4 regions of the Streptomyces sp. NPDC031418 genome follow, and region 2 is predicted to be linked to each of the others. Evidence: riboswitches for the same ligand, from Rfam matches in the RefSeq annotation. Region 2 holds a riboswitch; each other region holds the start of a gene.

Region 1 (3,475 bases), on a different contig from region 2:
AGACCCAGCCGGGCCGCCCGCTCGCGCAGCCGGAGCACGGGGAGGGTCGGGATGCCCTCGCGCAGGTCGGTGCCCGGGGTCTTGCCGGACTCGTGCGAGTCGGAGGCGATGTCCAGGACGTCGTCGGCGAGCTGGAAGGCGACCCCGAGCCGCTCGCCGTACTGGGTGAGGACGTCGACGACCGTCTCGTCGGCGCCGGACATCATCGCGCCGAACCGGCAGGAGACCGCCACCAGCGAGCCCGTCTTGCCGGCGAGCACGTCCAGGTAGTGCTCGACCGGGTCACGGCCGTCCGAGGGACCGGCGGTCTCCAGGATCTGGCCGGTGACCAGCCGTTCGAACGCGAGGGCCTGGACCCGGACCGCCTCGGGGCCCAGGTCGGCGAGGATCTGGGAGGCCCGGGCGAAGAGGAAGTCGCCGGTGAGGACCGCGACGGAGTTGCCCCAGCGGGTGTTGGCGCTGTCCACGCCGCGCCGCACGGCGGCCTCGTCCATGACGTCGTCGTGGTACAGCGTGGCCAGATGGGTCAGCTCGACGACGACGGCCGACGGCACCACGCCCGGGGCGTAGGGGTCGCCGAACTGCGCCGCGAGCATGACGAGCAGTGGCCTGAACCGCTTCCCGCCGGCCCGTACGAGGTGCTGTGCGGCCTCCGTGATGAACGGAACCTCGCTCTTGGTGGCCTCGAGCAAGCCTTCCTCGACAGCCGTCAATCCGGCCTGGACATCGGCTTCCAGAGCCTGGTCCCGCACGCTCAGCCCGAACGGCCCGACGACGGTCACGAGGGGTCTCCTGTCTGCTGGTGTCTGCTGGCGATTACACGGTTTGTCGATAGGTCGCTGCCATCACTCGAGTCAGCGTATCCGGTCCTGTTTCGATCACCGATAGCGCCCACCGGTCCAGCCCGGTCGACATCGGATCATGATCACTAAGGTTCCGATCGGATGGTAAGAACGGACATCTATCGACTTAACAGAACTCCGAGCGCCTTGTCGCGCCGCGCGGGCAACTCCATTACATCCATTACACCCATTAGATCCAATGGGTACCTTGAATCCCTCATGTCCGTTTTGGAATGACTTGCTATTCCGTGAATTGGGTCACGCGGCCACTCCCGGGCACCCCTCCCCCGCAGGCCCGCTTCCTCCTTGCCCTGCAAGCGAGTTGAGCATTGGCAACCGCAAAGGATCAAGTACCCCATATGGCGCAGACCAAGGTCAAATAGTGCGTTGTGTGAATCCAGTACTTGTTCCCGACATGTGCTCTCGCATACGTTCCGGGCCGTCGGGCGGACGCCGAATCCTGCCGCCGCCCGCATACCCATCCACGAACCCATTCGTACGGCAGGAGCGGGGGACCCAGGTAAGCCGCCGGACCGGAAGGCACACGCCGCACCGGCCCGGCTAGGGGTGAAGCCATGCCTCCTCCAGGGCACGGCCGGGCACCTCCCCGCCCGAACCCGACAGCTCACCTCGCAGGCGCCGGAGAGGAACGCCCCCATGTCTGCTGCCGCTCAGCCCCGCCGTCCCCGCACCAACCGCCTCGTCCGCGCGCTCGCCGTCGCCGGCACCGGCGTCGCCGTCCTCGCCCTGCCGCTCATCGGCGCCACCACCGCGTCCGCCGCCACCGGCACGACCGCCACGGCCTCCACCACGCTCGCCGGGTACCCGAACAACCTCGACGGCTGGATCCGCGAGTCGCTCGCGATCATGGCCCAGAAGGGCATCCCGGGCACCTACAACGGCATCTACCGCAATGTCATGCGGGAGTCCTCCGGCAACCCGAACGCCATCAACCTCTGGGACTCCAACGCCGCCGCGGGCATCCCCTCCAAGGGCCTGCTCCAGGTCATCGACCCGACCTTCCAGGCCTACCACGTGGCCGGCACCTCCTTCGACCCCTACGACCCGGTCGCGAACATCACGGCCGCCTGCAACTACGCCGCCGCGCGGTACGGGTCCATCGACAACGTCTTCGGCGCGTACTGAGGTCCCCGACCGGCCGGTGCCTACTGAAGAACCGGTCAGTCGGTAGGGAAGAGTCTTTCGAGGACGACGGCGATGCCGTCGTCCTCGTTCGACAGGGTGACCTCGTCGGCCACCGCCTTCAGTTCCGGATGCGCGTTGGCCATGGCGACCCCGTGCCCGGCCCACTCGAACATCGGGACGTCGTTGGGCATGTCCCCGAACGCCAGCGCCCGGTCGGCGCCGGTGCCGAGCCGCTCGGCGGCCAGCGCCAGCCCGGTCGCCTTGGTCACCCCGCGCGGCTGGAGCTCCACCATCCCCGGGCCCGACATGGTGACCGTCGCCAGCGACCCCACCACCGCGCGCGCGGTGGCCGCCAGTTCGTCGTCCGACAGGGTGGCGTGGCGCAGCAGCACCTTGCTGATGGGCGCGCACCACAGGTCGTCGCGCCGGCCGACCCGGACGGCGGGCAGGGCCGGATGCGGCATCCGGTACCCGGGCTCGATGAGCGTGAGCCCGTCCACCCCGTCCTGGTCGACGGCGGCGAAGACCTGTCCCACCTCCGCCTCGATCTTGCCGAGCGCCGTCTCGGCCAGCTCCCGGTCCAGCCGGACCGACCACACCAGACGGCCGGCCCCGGCGTCGTAGACCTGCGCGCCCTGCCCGCATACCGCGAGCCCCGTGCAGCCGAGCACGGCCAGCAGGGGCCGTACCCGCGGGGCCGGGCGGCCCGTGACCACCAGATGCCGGGCACCGGCCCGCGCCGCCCGCGCGAGCGCGGCGAGCGACCGGTCGGAGACGGTGTCGTCACCGCGCAGCAGGGTTCCGTCCAGGTCGGTGGCGATGAGTGAATATGCGGGGGAGGGTGCCATGATCAGAGAATACGGACACCACGCCCCGCCGACTCATCTGTCACAGCGCGCACTTGTGTGCTGATCACCCCCAACTGGTGTGTGTCTTCCCGCTGATGACGCCCCGCGTCGGCCCGGAGCTCAGCCGTGGGCCGCGGCCAGGTGCTTCGCCAGGCGCGGGGAGGCGAAGTCCGTACCGCACACGAAGCGCATCACCGGTCCGTACGACGACGCCGCCGGCAGGCCGGTGAAGTACAGGCCGGGTACGGAGGAGACGAAGCCGGCACCGAGCTTGGGCGTGCCCCGGCTGAGCGCGAGCCGGGTGCGCAGCTCATGGCCGAGGAAGTCCATCGCCGCGATGTCGACGCGGTAGCCGGTCGCGGCGATGACATGGTCGGCGGTGAGCCGCTCGGTACGGCCGCCGTGGGTGCGGACGGTGAGGACGGGGGTGCCGTCCGGCGCCTCGGCGCTCACCACCCGCTGCACCTCCTGCACCTGCACGGCACTCTCGAAGCGCTCGCGCAGCCACCAGGCGCCGAGCGGGCCGAGGACCCGCCGGACCAGGTAGTGGCGGGTGGGCTCGGGCAGGTGGCGGTAGGGCTGCGCGTGGTAGCTGAGCGCCCACAGCGACCAGGCGCGGCCGAACGGGGACTCGGGGCG
Region 2 (3,475 bases):
GGCGACCTCGTCCAGGGCGGCGAGGACCCGCCGGCCGCGCTCGGACTCCAGGTGCTTCGCGGCGGCTCCGGCGCGGGCGCTGTCGACCGTCGCACCGGGGCGGTACTTGCCGGTCAGGAAGCCGGAGGCGAGGGCGTAGTACGGGACCGCGGACAGGCCCTCGCGGGCGGCGAGGTCCTGGAGGTCACCCTCGTAGGTGTCGCGGGAGACCAGGTTGTAGTGGGGCTGGACGGCGACATAGCGGGCCAGGCCCTCGCGGGCGGAGAAGTCCAGGGAGGCCTGAAGGCGCTCGGCGCCGATGTTGGAGGCGGCGATGTGCCGGACCTTGCCCGCCTTCACCAGCTCGTCCAGGGCGCCGATGATCTCCTCGACCGGCACCTCGAGCTGGTCGTAGTGGGTGTAGTACAGGTCGATGTAGTCGGTGCCGAGACGGCGCAGGGAGGCGTCGGCGGCGGCCTTGATGGTGGCCGCGGACAGGCCCTGGAACTCGGGGTGCTGGCTGACCTTGGTGGCGACGACGACGTTGTCGCGGTTGCCGCGCGCCTTCAGCCACGCGCCGATGATCGTCTCCGACTCGCCGCCCTTGTTGCCCTCGGCCCAGGCCGAGTAGACGTCCGCGGTGTCGATGAAGTTGCCGCCGGCGGCCGTGTAGGCGTCGAGGACGGCGAAGGAGGTGTCCTCGTCGGCGGTCCAGCCGAAGACGTTGCCGCCCAGGGCGAGCGGGAAGACCTCGAGGTCGGAAGAGCCGAGTGTGCGCAGTGAAGTCATGATCAATGCCAACGCCGGCGAGAGGAAGCGCATTCCTCCGCCGGCGCCGCGTTCACCCGGAAAGCCGGGCCTGTCAGGGGTTGAGGCCCTTGTCGCGCAGCCAGGCCATGGGGTCGATGGCGGTGGGCTGGCCGTCCGGGTGGACCTCCAGGTGCAGGTGCGGCCCGGTGACGTTGCCGGTCGCACCGACGCGGCCGATGACGTCGCCGGTGTTCACCTGCTGGCCGACCGAGACGTTGATCGAGGACTGGTGGCAGTACCAGAGCTGGGTGCCGTCGTCGAGGGTGATGACCGTGCGGTAGCCGTAGGCGCCGGCCCAGCCCGCCTCGGTCACCTTGCCGGCGTGCACCGACTTGATGAGGGTGCCGGTGGGGGCGGCGAAGTCCAGGCCGGTGTGGTAGCCGGAGGACCACATCGAGCCGGGCTGCCCGAAGGTGCCGGTGATCGTGTACGACACGACCGGCAGCGAGTACTGCTTGGCCAGCTCGGCCAGGCGCTTGGCCTCGGCCTCCTTCTTGGCGTCGGCCTCCGCCTTCTGCTTGGCGGCGGCGGCCTTGGCGGCGGCCGCCTGCTCGGCCTTGGCGGCCGCGGCGGCGGTCTGCTTCTCGGAGGCGGCGAGCGCGGCGATGGTGGCCTTGCTGTCGGCCTGCCCCTTCTGCTGCTCGGCCTGGGCCATGATCCGGTTGCGCAGGGCCTCGCCCGCGCCACCGCTCTGCCCGGCCTCGGCCGAGGCCACGCCGACGGTGCCGAGCGTGCCGCCGGCGTCCTTGGGCGCGTCGGCGGAGTCGCCGCCGAAGAGGTGCTCGACGGAGTCCAGGTCCGGCATGGAGACGGAGACCGGCACCTTGCCGGGGTTGGCGCTGGCCATGCCGCCCGCGCCGACGGCGGCCATCACGCCGACACCGAGGACGGTGGAGCTGCGCGCGAAGCCGCCGCGCTGCTTGGCGACGCGGTGCCGACCGCGGACCGGAGCGACGGACTCCGCAGTGGGGTTCCACTCCTCCCAGGGGCCGTCCTCGGCGGCGGGGGAGCCGTATCCGAAGGTGTCCGTCTCGCGCTGAGCGGGTATGAACGGGGCTTCTGGGGCAGGCCGGTTGGACGCCACGCGGGCGCGCTCCTTTCCTTCCTCCGCCTACCGGGTTAGCTGACGGGTTCGGAGCAGGAAGGTCTCCTACGCGCGTAAACCGATCGTGGGCCGAGTCCGCTCGGCAAGTCCACGACGGTGTCCGCGTGATTCACCCCAAGGTGGTGGTTCCCCGGTTCCCTTACGGGATTCGGCGCGTGCGCACGGAGCCGCCTCTTGTGACGGCTGGGACGACCGCGCTGCGTTATCGAACGTTAATAGACCCTGCGGTTACTTTCCAAGCCCGTCCAGCTTGATCGTTAACCTTTTATGCCAGTACTTAAGGGTCACAAGGCCAGCAAACCGGGCGAGTTGACGGCGACTCGGTCACCGTTCAGGAGTCACAGCGTTTTTGATGGTGACTCAGATGTTATGCGCGCGGAGTCGCCCGGTCACTCATCGTGAACCCCCTGCGGGGAGACCCTCAGGGGTGCCGTACGGCGAGCAGCGCCATGTCATCCGCCATCCCTCCCCCGGAGTGCCTCCGCACCTCGTCCGCGAGCCGCCCCAGCAGCGCGCCCGGACCGGCGAAGGTACGGCCGGTAAGCCGCCGCTCGGGGTCGTAGAACCGGCCGTGGGCGTCCCGGGCCTCGGACAGCCCGTCGGTGTAGAGCAGCAGGGTGGCCCCGCCCGGAAAGGCCGCCTCCAGCACCCGGTCCGGCCACACCCCGAGATCACCCATGCCGAGCGGCAGCGCGGGCTCGGGCCCGGCCAGCGTGCGCACCGCGCCGTCGGCGTACAGCAGCAGCGGCGGCGGATGGCCGCGGTTGACGACCCGGACGAGCCCCTCGCCGTGCGGGAGTTCGGCCAGTACGGCGGTGGTGAACCCCTCGAAGGCGTCGATACCGTCCCGCCGGGCGCCCTCGCGGGCCAGCGCCCGCTCCAGCCGCTGCGCCACCTCCTCCAGCGTGGCCTCCTGCTCGGCCGCCTCCCGGAACGCGCCGATCACCACGGCGACCGCAGCGACGGCACCCAGCCCCTTGCCCCGCACATCCCCGACGATCAGCCGGACGCCGTACGGGCTGTCCTGCACCGCGTACAGGTCGCCGCCGATGGACGCGTCCTGCCGGGCCGCCTCGTAACGGGCGGCGATCCGGAAACCGCCGATCCGCGCCGCGGGCTCCGGCAGTACGGCCCGCTGGGCGGCCTCGGCGATCTCCCGGGCGGAGGCCAGCCGCCGGTCACCCAGGCGGACCACCCGGTTGATGGCGCCGGCCAGCACGGCGACGCTGGCCACGGTGACCAGATCGGTGACCGTGGCCACGGCCGGACGGGCACCGCCCTGCGCATGCACGGCGTAGGTGGCGCCGAGCGCCGCGAGGCCGGTCAGCGCGGTGCTGCGCAGCGAACTGAGCGGGGCCGCGATCAGCGCGGCGGCGGTGAAGAAGGGCACGGCGGTGAAGTCCCTCGGCGTCAGCAGGCCGTAGAGGACACCGCAGAAGATCAGCAGGACGGGCAGGCTCCGGGCCAGGGCGCGGGCACTCGGACGGCGCGGAGCGAGCGGGGAAGGGCGCACGGGGGCGGGCCGGTCGCCGTGGCCCGGCCCGGGCACCGGGTCGCCGGGGAGCCGGCCGCCCGCCCTGG
Region 3 (3,475 bases), on a different contig from region 2:
CGCCCTGGCCGGCGTTGGTCCACAGGTTCTTCGGGCGGCGGGACTCGTTGCGCTCGATGACCGCGTTGGCGGCGGACAGGATGGTCTGTGTGGAGCGGTAGTTCTGCTCCAGCAGGATCGTGGTCGCGTTCGGGTAGTCCTCCTCGAACTGGAGGATGTTGCGGATCGTCGCACCGCGGAAGGCGTAGATCGACTGGTCCGCGTCACCCACGACGCACAGCTCGGCGGGCGGGATGTCGTACTCGCCGGGCGGGACGTCCTCGTCGTGTTCCCCGGTGCCGACCAGTTCGCGCACCAGCGCGTACTGGGCGTGGTTGGTGTCCTGGTACTCGTCCACCAGGACGTGCCGGAAGCGGCGGCGGTAGTGCTCGGCGACGTCGGGGAAGGCGCGCAGCAGGTTGACCGTCGTCATGATCAGGTCGTCGAAGTCGAGCGCGTTGGCCTCGCGCAGCCGCGACTGGTAGAGCGCGTAGGCCTGGGCGAGGGTCTTCTCGAAGCCGTCGGTGGCCTGGGCGGCGAAGTCCTCCTCGTCGATCAGCTCGTTCTTCAGGTTGCTGATCTTGGCGCTGAAGGACTTCGGCGGGAAGCGCTTGGGGTCGAGGTCCAGGTCGCGGCAGACCAGGGCCATCAGGCGCTTGCTGTCGGCGGCGTCGTAGATCGAGAACGACGAGGTGAAGCCGAGCTTCTTCGACTCGCGGCGCAGGATGCGCACGCACGCGCTGTGGAAGGTCATCACCCACATCGCGTTCGCGCGCGGGCCGACGAGCTGCTCCACGCGCTCCTTCATCTCGCCCGCGGCCTTGTTGGTGAAGGTGATCGCGAGGATCTGGCCGGGGTGGACATGCCGCTCGCCGAGCAGGTGGGCGATGCGGTGGGTGAGCACGCGGGTCTTGCCGGAGCCGGCGCCGGCGACGATGAGCAGCGGGGAGCCGGCGTGCACGACCGCGGCGCGCTGGTTCTCGTTCAGCCCCTCCAGGAGGGCCGCCGAGTCGATGGCGGGACGCGGGGCGCCGTCGCGGTAGTAGGAATCCCGGTCCGGCGGCACGTCGAACTTCCCGCCGAACAGATCGTCCGGAAGCGGCTCCGGAGCGTGATCGTCCTCGGTCGGCGGCGGGGGCTCCTCCTCGTGCCCACGCGGGGGCTGGAGGTCCGCCAGGAAGCTGTCGTCAAAGAGGCTGCTCATCGCTCTCCGAGTCTAGGGTGCCCCACCGACAACCGGTCGCCGTCCCCGGAACCCGGCCGACCGACGACCCCGCCGATCACGGCCCGCGGGGCGCCCGCCGACCGCTCACGCTGCGGAAGCGCCTGCTCACGCGCGTAGACAAGCGCCCCCAGGTCACGGAAATGTATCGGACATACCTCGCACCAACCTTCACAGGACGCACACGAGTTGGCTAGGTTGCCGTCAGGCCGCACGACCCCTCTCCGGCGAACCTCGCCGGGCCGCGCGGCCTCCGCCGAATCCGGCGCGCCCCGCAGGGTGCCCGGAGCCGGGGACCCACCGATCCTGGGGTGAATCGGCCGACCTCCCGCCCGGGACGACGCCGTAGGGCAACCCTTCCGAAGCACCCGCCCGAACCCGACAGCTAACCCGGTAGGCGGCGTGTTGGAAGGAGTCGCCTCTTTTGGCGTCGCACCGCAAGCCGTGGCCCGGCGGCACCCATGGACCGGGCCTGCGCGGCCCCGCCCTGGCCACCGCCGCGTTCACCTCCGTGGCCGTCCTGTCCCAGACGGCCGAGGCCGTCCCCGCCCCCGACGGCAGGCCCAGCCTGGAGGAGATCGAGAAGAAGATCGACGAGTTCTACCGCCGCGCCGACTCGGCCGCGGAGGCGGAACCGGCGGCCCGGCAGCGCGCACGCTCGCAGGAGTCGGCGGCCGCCCGCCAGCGCGCCCGCGCGGAGGCGGCGGAGGCTGCCCGGCAGGGGGCGCCCTTCGAGGAGCGGGGAGCCGCCCGGCAGGGCACCCGCTTCGAGGAGCCGGGAGCCGCCCGGCAGGGGGCCCATGCCGCTTCCGCGGAGGCGTCGGCCGCGCGGCGACCGGCGCACGCGGCGGAAGCGCGCCGGGACGACCCGGGCCAGGACGACCCGCGCGCGGGGGGCGCCCGGCCCGCGGGGCGGCACGCCCGGGCCCGCGCGGGCCTGGTGCCGTTCGCCGCTGCGCCGGACGTGGCCGCTTCGCTGCTCGATGAGTTCCCGCAGGACCACTTCGCGCCGAGCCGGGTGATGAACCGGCTGGCCTCACGCGTGAAGGACGCGGCGGAGCGGACCAGGGCCACCACCGGCGGGAACGCGCGCGGCCGGGACGCGGGCCGGGACGCGCTCGGCGAGGTCACCGATGCGGGTCCGCGGGGCGAGCGCCCTGGCACGCGCGCGATGGCCGACCGGGGCGCGCTGGCATCGGCTGTCGCCAACCGGGGCACGCCGATACCGGCTGCCGCCGACCGGGGCACGGCGACATCGGCCGCCGCCCCGTACGACGTGAAGACCGCCAAGGCCGCCGTCCAGCGCAAGCTCGCCACCGCGCGGGAGCTGCTGTTCCGGCTGACCGCCGAGGCGGACGCCCGCTCGGCCGCGCTCGCGGGGCGGAAGCGGGCGGAGGGTGCCGGTCCGGCGTACGGGGCCCAGGTCACCCGGGCCGAGCTGGCGGTCGCCTTCGCCCGCGCCCAGATCGGCAGGCCGTACGTGTCCGGTGCCAGCGGCCCCGGCTCCTACGACGCCTCCGGCCTCACCCAGGCCGCCTGGAAGGCCGCCGGCGTCACCCTTCCGCGCTCCGCCCGGGACCAGGCGGCCTCCGGCACGCCCGTGCCGCTCGCCGACGCCCGCCCCGGTGACCTGGTCTTCTTCTACGACGACAGCAGCCACGTCGGCCTCTGCACGGGCAACGGCATGATGATCCACTCCCCCGAGCCGGGCGCGTACATCCGTGAGGACTCCGTGTACCGCTGGGGTGAGTCACTCGTCCACAGCGTGGTGCGCCCGGGCTGACCGGTGACGACCGGGGCGCGCGACTCGCTTCATGGCACCGGCGGCCGTCAGGTCCACAGCACGGCGATGAACACGTTCGTCGCCGTGAGGGCGCCGACCAGGCCGAACTGGCCCTTGTCGATCGTCTCCTCGTCGCGCTTCACATAGACCAGGCCGAGGATCACGATCAGCAGCGCCAGCTTGATGCCGATCTTGATGGTGTTGATGTGCGCGCCCTGGGCCTGGTTCAGGCCGACCAGGGCCACGCCGGTGACCAGCATGGTCAGCGCGCCGTGCAGCATCCCGGGGACGAACCGGGCCGTGCCCTGGCCCATCGCCTTCATCTGGGTGAGGAAACCGCCGAGCAGCGCGGCGATACCGATGATGTGCAGGCCGACGAAGAGATGGATGAGTACGTCCATGGGGCCGGAGCCTAATTCGTCCCCCACAGCCCCCCGGACGGCAGGGTGCCGTGCCCGCCAGGCGGGGGGCCACCCGCCCGGTTCTCCTAC
Region 4 (3,475 bases), on a different contig from region 2:
TACGGCTCGCGTACGACAACGGCGCGAGGCAGTCTGTGGAGGACGAAAACCCGGACCGAGGCCGCGGTCCGGGGACACACCGGGGTGGGCGCGGGTCCGCCCCGGGCACGCTTCACGATATGGGAAACTGGTCTAGACAACCCTGAACTCCGAAGGGCAGCAACACATGGCTGAGCGCCGCGTCAACGTCGGCTGGGCCGAGGGCCTCCATGCCCGCCCCGCCTCCATCTTCGTCCGAGCCGCCACGGCCGCAGGCGTCCCGGTGACGATCGCCAAGGCCGGGGGCAACCCCGTCAACGCGGCCTCGATGCTGGCTGTCCTGGGCCTGGGCGCCCAGGGCGGCGAGGAGATCGTCCTCGCCTCCGACGCCGAGGGCGCGGACGCCGCCCTGGACCGGCTGGCCAAGCTGGTCGCCGAGGGCCTGGAAGAGCTGCCCGAAACGGTCTGAACATCGGCCCACTGAATGCCGGAGCCGCGCCGCCCTTTTCCGGGCGGCGCGGCTCCTTCGTTTTCCGCGACGATGCGAGCACACCGTAATTCGGGCAGCGGAAATACACTGCCACCGAATTACTCTTCTTTGTATACGGCGTCCGTGTTAATGCCGCAGGCTCGGCGTGTTTACGGCGTGTTGCGAAGTCCTCACACGTTCCGCCGCGGCGGAGAAACGGAGGCGGTGCGCGGCCGTGGTGCGTTCGGTGTGCAGGGCGGTGAGCGCACGCGCGCGCTCGCCGTCGCCGCGCGCCACCGCGTCCACGATCGCGCCGTGCTCCGCCCAGGAGTCCACCGGGCTCGGCGTGGCGTCCACCGTGTACATCCAGGCGATCTTGTGCCGCAGCTGGGTGAGCATCGAGGTCAGCGAGGGGCTGCCGGAGGCCTGGGCGAGCGTCTCGTGGAACCAGCCCCCCAGCGAGCGCAGATCCTCGCTGTGACCTCGCCGGGCCCGCTCCTGGCCCAGCCGGACGAGGCCGCGCAGCACCTTCAGATGGGCCTCGGTGCGCCGCTGCGCGGCCCGCGCCGCCCCGAGCGGCTCCAGCAGCATCCGCATCTCCAGCAGGTCGGCGGCCTCCTGCTCGGTCGGCTCGGCCACGCACGCGCCCGCGTGCCGGCGGGTCACCACGAAGCCCTCGGCCTCCAGGGTCCGCAGCGCCTCGCGGACCGGGACCCGGGAAACGCCGTAGCGGCGGGCCAGGACATCCTCGGTGAGGCGGCCGCCGCGCTCGTAGACACCCGCGACGATGTCGTCCCGGATGGCCGTGCACACCGAGTGCGCCGGAATACGCATGACCGACCTCCGCCTTAATCCCCGTGAAACGTCGACGATGGACGTGTGTTCCGTGACTCTATTGCAATGAGCCGGAATTTCCGATGGCGGGCCGGAATCCAGGGATATTTTTTGGACAGCGGATCAGGCGGACACTGCGAAAAACGGCGAAAGCCCCGGCCGATGGGCCGGGGCCGCCGATGCCGGGCGAGGCCGGGTCAGACGTTCACACCGTGCGTGCGGAGGTAGGCGACGGGGTCGATGTCGGAGCCGTACTCCGGGGTCGTACGGGCCTCGAAGTGCAGGTGCGGTCCGGTGACGTTGCCGGTCGCGCCGGACAGCCCGATGTGCTGGCCCGGGGTGACCTTCTGACCGACCGTGACGCCGATGGACGACAGATGCCCGTACTGGGTGTACATGCCGTCGGCCATCCGGATCACGATCTGGTTGCCGTACGCGCCGCCCCAGCCGGTGGAGACGACGGTGCCGGAGCCGACCGCGAGCACGGGCGTGCCGGTCGCCGCGTGGAAGTCGATGCCGGTGTGCGAGCCGGAGGACCACAGGGAGCTGCTGGCCTTGTAGCCCGTGGAGACGTAGGAGTGCGCTATCGGCGCGACGAAGGCGTTCAGCCGCGCGCGCTCGGCCGCGCGGGCGGCACGGGCCGCGGCCACGCGCTCCTGCTGGGCCTTCTGCGCCGCCGCCCGCTCGACCGCCTGCTGCTGCGCGGCCTCCTTCTGGGCGGCCGCCTGCGCGTCGATGTGCCGGGCGACGTCGTCGCTGACGGTGAGGACCGGGGTGAGGCCGGTCTGCTCGACGGAGTTCTCCGTGGCGAGCGCCGGAGAGGCCGCGAGGGTGCCGATGACCCCGGTGGTGGTGAGGGCCGCGACACCGGCCGCCTGAGCGGTGGTGCGCTTGACCCGGCCGGGCTTGCGGTGCTTCCCGGTGGCGCACATGAACGCCATGAAGTGGCTGTTCCTTTCCTTCCCTCTCGCCTACCGGGTTAGCTGACGGGTTCGGAGCAGGAAGGTCTCCTACGGACCCCCTCGCTCACGCGCGGGCGTCCGATTCACCCCAGGGACTGCTGTGGGTCCCCGGCTCCCCTGGCTCGCGCCGTACGGGGACTCGGCGATGGCTGTCCGGTGCCGCGGGCGCGGCGCACTGTCTACCGACGAACAGCCCGGACGACGCTAAGGGGCGGCGAAGTCAAACCCCAAACAGATCACCGTTTTTGTAGTGCATCCCACAGGGCAGACGGGCAACCTCCGCCCCAAACCGGGCATCTGGGGAACACGGTGCAACAGCCGGGAATGCCGTGGGGCCCTGACGGCCCGTAGGTCGTCAGGGCCCCACGCCCGTGCACTGCCGCCAGGCCGTGCCCGGCCGCCGCGCGGCGTTCGGCTACTCGGCCGCCACCACGGTGACTTCGCCGATGCCGAGCGCCTCGACCGGCGCCTTGATCTGCGCAGCGTCACCGACGAGCACGGTCACCAGGCGGTCCACCGGGAAGGCGTTCACGACGGCCGCCGTGGCCTCCACCGTGCCCGTCGCGGCCAGCTGCTGGTACAGCGTGGCCTGGAAGTCGTCGGGCAGGTGCTGCTCGACCTGGTCGGCCAGGGTGCTCGCGACGGCCGCCGCCGTCTCGTACTTCAGCGGCGCCACACCGACCAGGTTCTGCACGGCGACGTCCCGCTCGGCGTCGGTCAGGCCCTCCGCCGCGAGGGTGCGCAGCACCTTCCACAGGTCGTCCAGGGCCGGGCCGGTGTTCGGGGTGTCCACCGAGCCGCTGATCGCGAGCATCGACACGCCCGTGCCGTCCGGAGCCGACCTGAGGACCTGTCCGAAGGCGCGCACGCCGTAGGTGTAGCCCTTCTCCTCGCGCAGGACGCGGTCCAGGCGGGAGGTGAGGGTGCCGCCCAGGCAGTAGGTGCCGAGCACCTGCGCGGGCCACACCCGGTCGTGCCGGTCGGAGCCGGCCCGGCCGATGAGCAGCTGGGTCTGGACGGCGCCGGGCCGGTCCACGATCACCACGCGCCCGGTGTCGTCGGCGCTCACCGGCGGCACGGGGCGCGGCTCGCCCGGGGTGCCGGTCCAGGCGCCCAGGGTGTCGCCGAGCAGCGCGTCCAGGTCGACACCGGTGAGGTCGCCGACCACCACCGCGGTGGCCGTACCGGGGCGCACATGGCGGTCGTAGAAGGCGCGCACGGCCGCCGCGTC

What was found. Region 2 has a riboswitch for cyclic di-AMP ahead of ACZ5CZ_RS38295 (M23 family metallopeptidase). Riboswitches for the same ligand answer to the same signal wherever they lie in the genome.
Region 1: it holds a riboswitch for cyclic di-AMP, as region 2 does, so the genes downstream of both, ACZ5CZ_RS12755 (transglycosylase SLT domain-containing protein) here and ACZ5CZ_RS38295 (M23 family metallopeptidase) in region 2, are expected to answer to the same signal.
Region 3: it holds a riboswitch for cyclic di-AMP, as region 2 does, so the genes downstream of both, ACZ5CZ_RS23365 (C40 family peptidase) here and ACZ5CZ_RS38295 (M23 family metallopeptidase) in region 2, are expected to answer to the same signal.
Region 4: it holds a riboswitch for cyclic di-AMP, as region 2 does, so the genes downstream of both, ACZ5CZ_RS30475 (M23 family metallopeptidase) here and ACZ5CZ_RS38295 (M23 family metallopeptidase) in region 2, are expected to answer to the same signal.

Annotation. Positions count from the first base shown of each region.
Region 1 is NZ_JBVIJC010000008.1:13,675-17,149, forward strand. It holds gene ACZ5CZ_RS12750 (polyprenyl synthetase family protein) at 1-782, opposite strand, end outside; cyclic di-AMP (ydaO/yuaA leader) riboswitch at 1,315-1,494, shown strand; gene ACZ5CZ_RS12755 (transglycosylase SLT domain-containing protein) at 1,500-1,988, shown strand; gene ACZ5CZ_RS12760 (HAD family hydrolase) at 2,024-2,836, opposite strand; gene ACZ5CZ_RS12765 (FAD-dependent oxidoreductase) at 2,957-3,475, opposite strand, start outside.
Region 2 is NZ_JBVIJC010000043.1:3,003-6,477, reverse strand. It holds gene ACZ5CZ_RS38300 (aldo/keto reductase) at 1-768, opposite strand, end outside; gene ACZ5CZ_RS38295 (M23 family metallopeptidase) at 842-1,873, opposite strand; cyclic di-AMP (ydaO/yuaA leader) riboswitch at 1,883-2,058, opposite strand; gene ACZ5CZ_RS38290 (PP2C family protein-serine/threonine phosphatase) at 2,316-3,475, opposite strand, start outside.
Region 3 is NZ_JBVIJC010000015.1:146,009-149,483, reverse strand. It holds gene pcrA (DNA helicase PcrA) at 1-1,183, opposite strand, end outside; cyclic di-AMP (ydaO/yuaA leader) riboswitch at 1,446-1,618, shown strand; gene ACZ5CZ_RS23365 (C40 family peptidase) at 1,626-2,984, shown strand; gene ACZ5CZ_RS23360 (hypothetical protein) at 3,032-3,385, opposite strand; gene ACZ5CZ_RS23355 (hypothetical protein) at 3,472-3,475, opposite strand, start outside.
Region 4 is NZ_JBVIJC010000024.1:7,886-11,360, forward strand. It holds gene ACZ5CZ_RS30465 (HPr family phosphocarrier protein) at 167-448, shown strand; gene ACZ5CZ_RS30470 (GntR family transcriptional regulator) at 596-1,282, opposite strand; gene ACZ5CZ_RS30475 (M23 family metallopeptidase) at 1,480-2,223, opposite strand; cyclic di-AMP (ydaO/yuaA leader) riboswitch at 2,236-2,399, opposite strand; gene ACZ5CZ_RS30480 (M16 family metallopeptidase) at 2,660-3,475, opposite strand, start outside.